Regions from separate parts of the Herbaspirillum sp. WGmk3 genome, predicted to be linked through region 3. Evidence: predicted binding sites of a transcription regulator. Region 3 holds the regulator's gene; each other region holds the start of a gene.
The links. Region 3 encodes LexA, which represses DNA repair genes until DNA is damaged. Its sites were predicted from a motif close to ACTGTATNNNNATACAGT; they were not measured.
Positions count from the first base shown of each region.

Region 1: MKD49_RS06315 (ATP-dependent helicase) is a predicted target of LexA. The motif match lies at 1,068-1,085, and genes of this name have one in related genera.
Region 2: ruvA (Holliday junction branch migration protein RuvA) is a predicted target of LexA. The motif match lies at 1,456-1,473, and genes of this name have one in related genera.

Region 1 is NZ_JAKYWT010000002.1:61,662-63,928, forward strand. Features, by position in the region: gene MKD49_RS06315 (ATP-dependent helicase) at 1-1,025, opposite strand, end outside; gene MKD49_RS06320 (lipoprotein-releasing ABC transporter permease subunit) at 1,355-2,267, shown strand, end outside.
Region 2 is NZ_JAKYWT010000005.1:260,921-263,187, reverse strand. Features, by position in the region: gene ruvB (Holliday junction branch migration DNA helicase RuvB) at 1-796, opposite strand, end outside; gene ruvA (Holliday junction branch migration protein RuvA) at 821-1,399, opposite strand; gene MKD49_RS19745 (DUF808 domain-containing protein) at 1,516-2,267, shown strand, end outside.
Region 3 is NZ_JAKYWT010000002.1:866,248-868,514, forward strand. Features, by position in the region: gene rpsF (30S ribosomal protein S6) at 1-77, opposite strand, end outside; gene lexA (transcriptional repressor LexA) at 405-1,061, shown strand; gene MKD49_RS09765 (tetratricopeptide repeat protein) at 1,264-2,267, shown strand, end outside.

The DNA.
Region 1 (2,267 bases), 800 kb from region 3:
TGCCGTTCCGGCGCATCGGCGATGACGGCGTTGGAGGCCTGCAGGATGGGCTGCGTGGAGCGGTAATTCTGTTCCAGCGTCAACAGCCGCGCCGGCTGGGTGAACAGCTCGGGAAAATCGAGGATGTTGCGCACCGTCGCGCCCCGGAAGGAATAGATGGACTGGGCATCGTCACCCACGGCGGTCACGCCGGCGCCATCGGGCTTCATCCGTTGCAGGATCTCGGCTTGCAGGCGGTTGGTGTCCTGGTACTCATCCACCAGCACATGATCGAAGCGTGCACCGACCGATTGCGCAATCTCGCGGTCGGAGAGCATGTCGGCCCAGAACAGCAGCAGGTCGTCGTAATCGAGCACGTGCTGTGCTTCCTTGGCCTCGACATAGCGGGTAAAAAGTTCGCCCAGCAGCCTCTCCCATTCCCGGCACCAGGGGAATTGTGTCTGCAGCACGGTGCCCAGGTCTTGCCGGGTATTGACCGCACGTGAATAAATCGACAGGCAAGTGCCCTTCAGCGGAAAACGCTTGTCGTTAGAGGACAGCCCCATCTCGTGGCGCAGCAGTCCGATCAGGTCTTCGGAATCGCCGCGATCCTGGATGGTGAAGTCTTCTTCCAGGCCGATGACGGCCGCGTACTCGCGCAACAGCCGCGCGCCGATGGCATGGAAGGTGCCTGACCAGGGCAGTTGCGGCGGGCTGTCGGTGGCCGCCAGCCCCAGCACCTGGCGGATCACCTGGCCCACGCGCCGGCCCATGTCGGCCGCCGCCCGGCGCGAGAAGGTCAGCAGCAGGATGCGTTGCGGGTCGGCCCCGTCGAGGATCAGCCTGGCCACCCGGTGCGCCAGGGTATTGGTCTTGCCCGAACCGGCACCGGCCACGATGAGCAGCGGCGGCTGCTGTGCTGCCGGCAAGGCGCTGCCATGCTCGACCGCCTCGCGCTGCTGTGCGTTCAGGCACGCAAACGGGTCGCGCTCGCCGGTGGGCGGGCTGCTGGTGTCGGGGACGTCCTGGGCGAGTTCGGGTGGCATGGTGCGGGGAAATTCATATCGGCGATGGCTGGGCAAGGATGTACTGTATATATAACCAGTCCCCGATGCAACATCAGGCACATCCACTATATGAAACATCTTGGCGCGAACCTCTGCCGTAGAAGTGAATCTACAGGCTTCACGGCAGACGACCGACGGGTCCGGCGCGAGTATGGAGCAGATGGCCAGGGATGGGCCATGACTGCAAACTGTGGCAAACTTCGCGCTTTGTCTTCGCCCGTGTTGGCGTGCGGCCAGAGGATTGCGTCCCGGAACCGGGAGGCGAGGCCACTGGCAGCACATTGTGCAGGCCCTCTCCCGGAGCAATTTTGAGTCTGATTAAAAACCTGCCGTTCGAATGGCTGGTCGGCATCCGCTACACGCGGGCCGGCAAGCGCAGCGGCCGCAACAGTTTCATTTCCTTCATTTCCCTCATTTCCATGGCCGGCATCGCGCTGGGCGTGGCTGCCCTGATCGTGGTGCTGTCGGTCATGAATGGTTTCCAGAAGGAAGTGCGTGACCGCATGCTTTCCGTGCTGGCCCACATCGAAGTCTTCGATGCCTCCGGCTCCATGAAGGACTGGCAGGCGGTGGCCAAGCAGACCTTCCAGAACCCCGAGGTGCTGGGCGCTGCGCCCTATGTATCAGGCCAGGCCATGATGACGCGTGACGACAACCTGCGTGGCGTGCTGGTGCGCGGCGTGCTGCCCGAGGAAGAGCCCAAGGTCTCGGACGTGGCCAAGCAGGTCAAGCAGGGCAGTTTCGATTCCCTGAAACCCGGCGAATTCAACATCGTCATCGGCGGCGAGCTGGCGCGCGGCATGCGCGTGGGCCTGGGCGACAAGGTCACGGTGATCGTGCCGCAAGGGCAGGTGACCCCGGCCGGCGTCTTGCCGCGCCTGAAGCAATTCACGGTGACCGGGATCTTCGAAGCCGGCCATTATGAATTCGATTCGTCGCTGGCCTTCATCCAGCTGCAGGATGCCGAGACCCTGTTCCGTATGGATGCCCCCACCGGCGTGCGCCTGCGCATCCGCGACATGCTGCAGGCCCCGGAAGTGACCCAGCAGCTGGCGCGCACCCTGAGCGGCGACCTGTACCTGCGCGACTGGTCGCAGCAGAACAGCAACTGGTTCGCGGCCGTCAAGACCGAAAAGCGCATGATGTTCATCATCCTCGCGCTCATCATTGCGGTGGCGGCCTTCAACCTGGTGTCCACGCTGGTGATGACGGTCACCGACA
Region 2 (2,267 bases), on a different contig from region 3:
CCGGGTCCACGTCCAGCATCACCAGAGCGGCATCGGCCATCTCGCGGGTGATGCGCCCCTCCCCCTTGACCTCGGCATAGTCGCGCACGCGGCGGAGCAGGCGGTTGGCGATACGCGGGGTACCACGGCTGCGGCGGGCGATTTCCAGCGCGCCTTCCTCGACGATGGGGGCATTGAGCAAGCCGGCGCTGCGCGTAACGATGCGGGCCAGCTCGGGCGGGGTATAGAACTCCAGCCGGGCGACGATGCCGAAGCGGTCGCGCAGCGGATTGGTCAGCATGCCGGCACGGGTGGTCGCCCCCACCAGCGTGAAAGGCTGCAGGTCCAGACGCACCGAACGGGCGGCCGGGCCTTCGCCGATCATGATGTCGATCTGATAATCCTCCAGTGCCGGGTAGAGGATTTCCTCCACCACCGGCGACATGCGGTGGATCTCGTCGATGAAGAGCACGTCATTGGCTTCGAGATTGGTCAGCAGCGCGGCCAGGTCGCCCGCGCGCTCCAGCACGGGGCCCGAGGTCTGGCGCAGGTTCACGCCCATCTCGCGGGCGATGATGTGGGCCATGGTGGTCTTGCCCAGGCCGGGCGGGCCGAACAGCAAGGTATGGTCGAGCGGCTCGCCACGCTTGCGGGCGGCCGAAATGAAGATTTCGAGCTGGGCGCGCACCTTTTCCTGGCCGACGTATTCGTCCAGCTGCTTGGGCCGCAGGGCGCGCTCGATGGCTTCCTCGTTGGCCGAGGCCGGGGTGGCGGAGATGATGCGCTGTTCGGAGAAATCGTCGGTCTGGATGCTCATGCTCTAATCCTTGTCTGGCCGGGCTCAGCCCTTGGAGAGCGCCTTCAGGGCCAGCTTGATGCCGTCCGAGACGCTGCTGTCCTTGGGCACCTGCTTCATGGCCAGGGTCGCTTCCTTGTCCGAATAGCCCAGCGCAAGCAGGGCATTGAGGATGTCGGCCGAGGCGTCGCTGTGGACCACGCCGGCCACCGCGCCAAGATCGGCTCCGAGCTTGCCCTTCAGTTCCAGCAGCAGGCGTTCGGCGGTCTTCTTGCCGATGCCGGGCACGCGGGTCAGGCGCCCGGCTTCCTGCAGGGTCACGGCCTGGGCCAGGTCGGCCACCGACATGCCGGAGAGGATGGACAAGGCCGTGCGTGCGCCCACGCCGGAAATCTTGATGAGCTCCTTGAACGTATTGCGTTCTTCGGCGGTCCCAAACCCGAACAGGATGTGCGCATCCTCGCGGATGGCCAGATGGGTCAGCAGCGTGACCTTCTCGCCCAGGCCCGGCAGGTTGTAGTAGGTGCTCATGGGCACGGCCACTTCGTAACCGACGCCCTGGCAGTCGACCAGCAGGTTCGGGGGGATTTTTTCTAGAAGAATTCCGGAGAGGCGACCGATCATGGCGTCAGGGATGTGCGTGGGAGGCAGCTTCTGTGATAATCCCGCGATGATACAGCACTGTTCGGATAAACAGTATCCAAGCCCCCCCCCCTCAGAGATGAAGACAAAGGAAAAACATGGCCGGTAGCGCCTTTTTTGCATTGATTGACGACATCGCCACCGTGCTCGATGACGTTTCCCTGATGACCAAGGTGGCCGCCAAGAAGACGGCCGGCGTGCTCGGCGACGACCTGGCCCTCAATGCCCAGCAGGTCGCGGGCGTGCGCGCCGAGCGGGAATTGCCCGTGGTCTGGGCGGTCGCCAAGGGTTCGTTGAAGAACAAGGCCATCCTGGTACCGGCGGCGCTGGCCATCAGTGCCTTCATCCCCTGGGCGGTGACGCCGCTGCTGATGCTGGGGGGCGCTTTCCTCTGCTTTGAGGGCTTCGAGAAACTGGCCCACAAGTATCTTCCGCACGATGACGAGCATCATGAAGTCGCGGCCAAGGCGGCGGAGGACGTCGATCCGCTGGTCTACGAGCAGGAAAAGATCAAGGATGCCGTGCGCACCGACTTCATCCTCTCGGCCGAGATCATCGCCATCACCCTGGGTACCGTTGCCGGTGCGCCGCTGCAGCAGCAGATCACGGTACTGGTCGGCATCGCACTGATCATGACGGCGGGCGTGTATGGGCTGGTGGCCGGCATCGTCAAGCTTGATGACGGTGGCCTCTATCTGGTGCAGCATGCGGGCGCAAGCGCCTGGGGACGCTTCAAGGCCGGTATCGGCCGGGCGGTGCTGGCGGCCGCACCGAAGATGATGCGCAGCCTGTCAGTGATCGGGACGATTGCCATGTTCATGGTCGGCGGCGGCATCCTGACCCACGGCCT
Region 3 (2,267 bases):
TTGTAACGCTCGATCATCGCCGGCACTTGCTCGCTTTGGTCCGGGTGGACGATAAATACGATTTCATAATGACGCATGTAGACTCCTTATGGACTTATTGAAGACGCCCACCCCGGCGTCAAGACGGGTGTGGGAAGAGGAAAACCAGAGATCATACTAGGTTTCCGTCCTGACAGCAATGCCGGCGTCACGGCACTGCGGCCGCGGGGCCACAACGCGGACCGTGCACATCGCCGCCAGCGGCTCAAAACCAGATTCTTCAGTTGCAGCGCGCTCTATATAAATGAGAAAGCTTGCCTTTTCCGCCCCGGAATATGCATGTTGCCGTTGACACAAGGATTGCACCTGTATAAAAATACAGACTGTTCATCCAGACAGCCTTCCCTCCGAGAAAGGCCACCCTCATGCTCAAACTGACTGCGCGCCAGGAACAGATCCTGAACCTGATCAAGAACGCCATCGAGAACACCGGCTTCCCTCCCACGCGTGCAGAGATCGCTGCCGAGTTGGGCTTCCGTTCCGCCAACGCCGCCGAAGAGCATCTGCAGGCCTTGGCCCGCAAGGGCGCCATCGAGATTTCCCCCGGCACCTCGCGCGGCATCCGCCTGCGCGAATCAGGTACCACAGGCATCAGTACTGCACGCCAGATGGCCCTGCCCCATCCCGCCCTGATGCAGCTGAGCCTGCCGCTGATCGGGCGCGTCGCAGCGGGCTCCCCCATCCTGGCCCAGGAACACGTGGAAAAGACTTACCAGGTCGACCCGGCCATGTTCCCGGCCAAGCCCGACTACCTGCTCAAGGTGCGCGGCATGTCCATGCGCGACGCCGGCATCCTGGACGGCGACCTGCTGGCCGTGCGGCGCGCCGACCAGGCGCGCAATGGCCAGATCGTGGTGGCCCGCCTGGCTGACGAGGTCACGGTCAAGCGCTACCAGAAGAGCGGCAGCGTCATCACCCTCTTCCCCGAGAATCCGGAATTCGAGCCCATCATCGTCAAGCCGGAAGACGACCAGTTTGCACTCGAAGGACTGGCCGTGGGATTGCTGCGCAGCTGGAACTGAATTCGGGGCGGCGCGCAGGCCCGACCGCCGGAAAGACGCTGCCAGCGGCGACTGATCGCTTGTTTATGCATGAACCTCCGCTTAAAACGGAGGTTTTTTGCTTTCTATTTAGCTCTTCACCTGTGACCGGTTACGCATATCATCCTTGCTGGACAGCTATGCCCGGCGCAATGGATGCGCCCAACCAAGAGGACCCTTTTCGATGTCGACGCGCAAGAGCAGCAACAAGCACGGCAAACATATTCCGGCCCCAGCGGCCGCCAAGTCCAACCTGCAGGATCTGCTGGACGTTCGCAAATGTCTGGACCTGCTCGACAATCGCAAGACCGAGGAAGCCAAGGCGATCTGTACAGCCGTATTGGCCCGCGCCCCCAATCTGGTGTTTGCCAACCACGCACGCGGACTGATCGCCATGCAGGAAGGCCAGTTCGCGCAAGCCGAGCAATACCTGCGCAAGGCCATCGAGGCCGATCCGAACAACGCCGAATACCTCAGCAACCTGGCCGGCACGGTGCTGAGCCAGGATCGCATCGACGAGTCCATCGCCATCTACGAGCGCGCCATCGCCATCGACAAGGAAAACCGGGCGGCACGCATCGGCCTGGCCAATGCCCTGCACGAAAAGAACGATCCGGAAGCCTCGATCAAATACTTCGAGGATGCGGCCCGGCGTGAACCCAACGCACCGGGCCCGCTGTCGCACCTGGGCCGCGCCCTGATCGACGCACGGCGCTTTGACGAGGCGGTCGCCACGATTCTGAAGTCGCTCGAATACCAGATCAATTTCGCTCCCTCCCACACCGCCCTGGGCGAAGCCTTTCATGCCATGGAGATGTACAAGGAGGCCGTGGAGTCCCACAAGACCGCCATCCTGCTCGATCCCCAGGACACCTACGCCCACAACAAGATCGCCGATAGTTATCTGAAAATCAACAAGATCGAAGAAGCCCACGAACACCTGCTGCGCGTCATCGAGATCGCCCCCAAGGATCCGAATGGCTACGTCAAGCTCGGTTCAAGCTACTTCAACACGGGCGACCGCTTCGACGATGCCATGCGCATGTTCAAGCAGGCCCTGGCGCTGGACCCCAAGCACGCCCTCACCTACAACAACATCGGCGCGATCCAGCACGATCATGGTGATTATGACGATGCGCTCGGCAATTTCCGCACGGCATTGGCGCTGCGGCCGAATTACCCGACCGC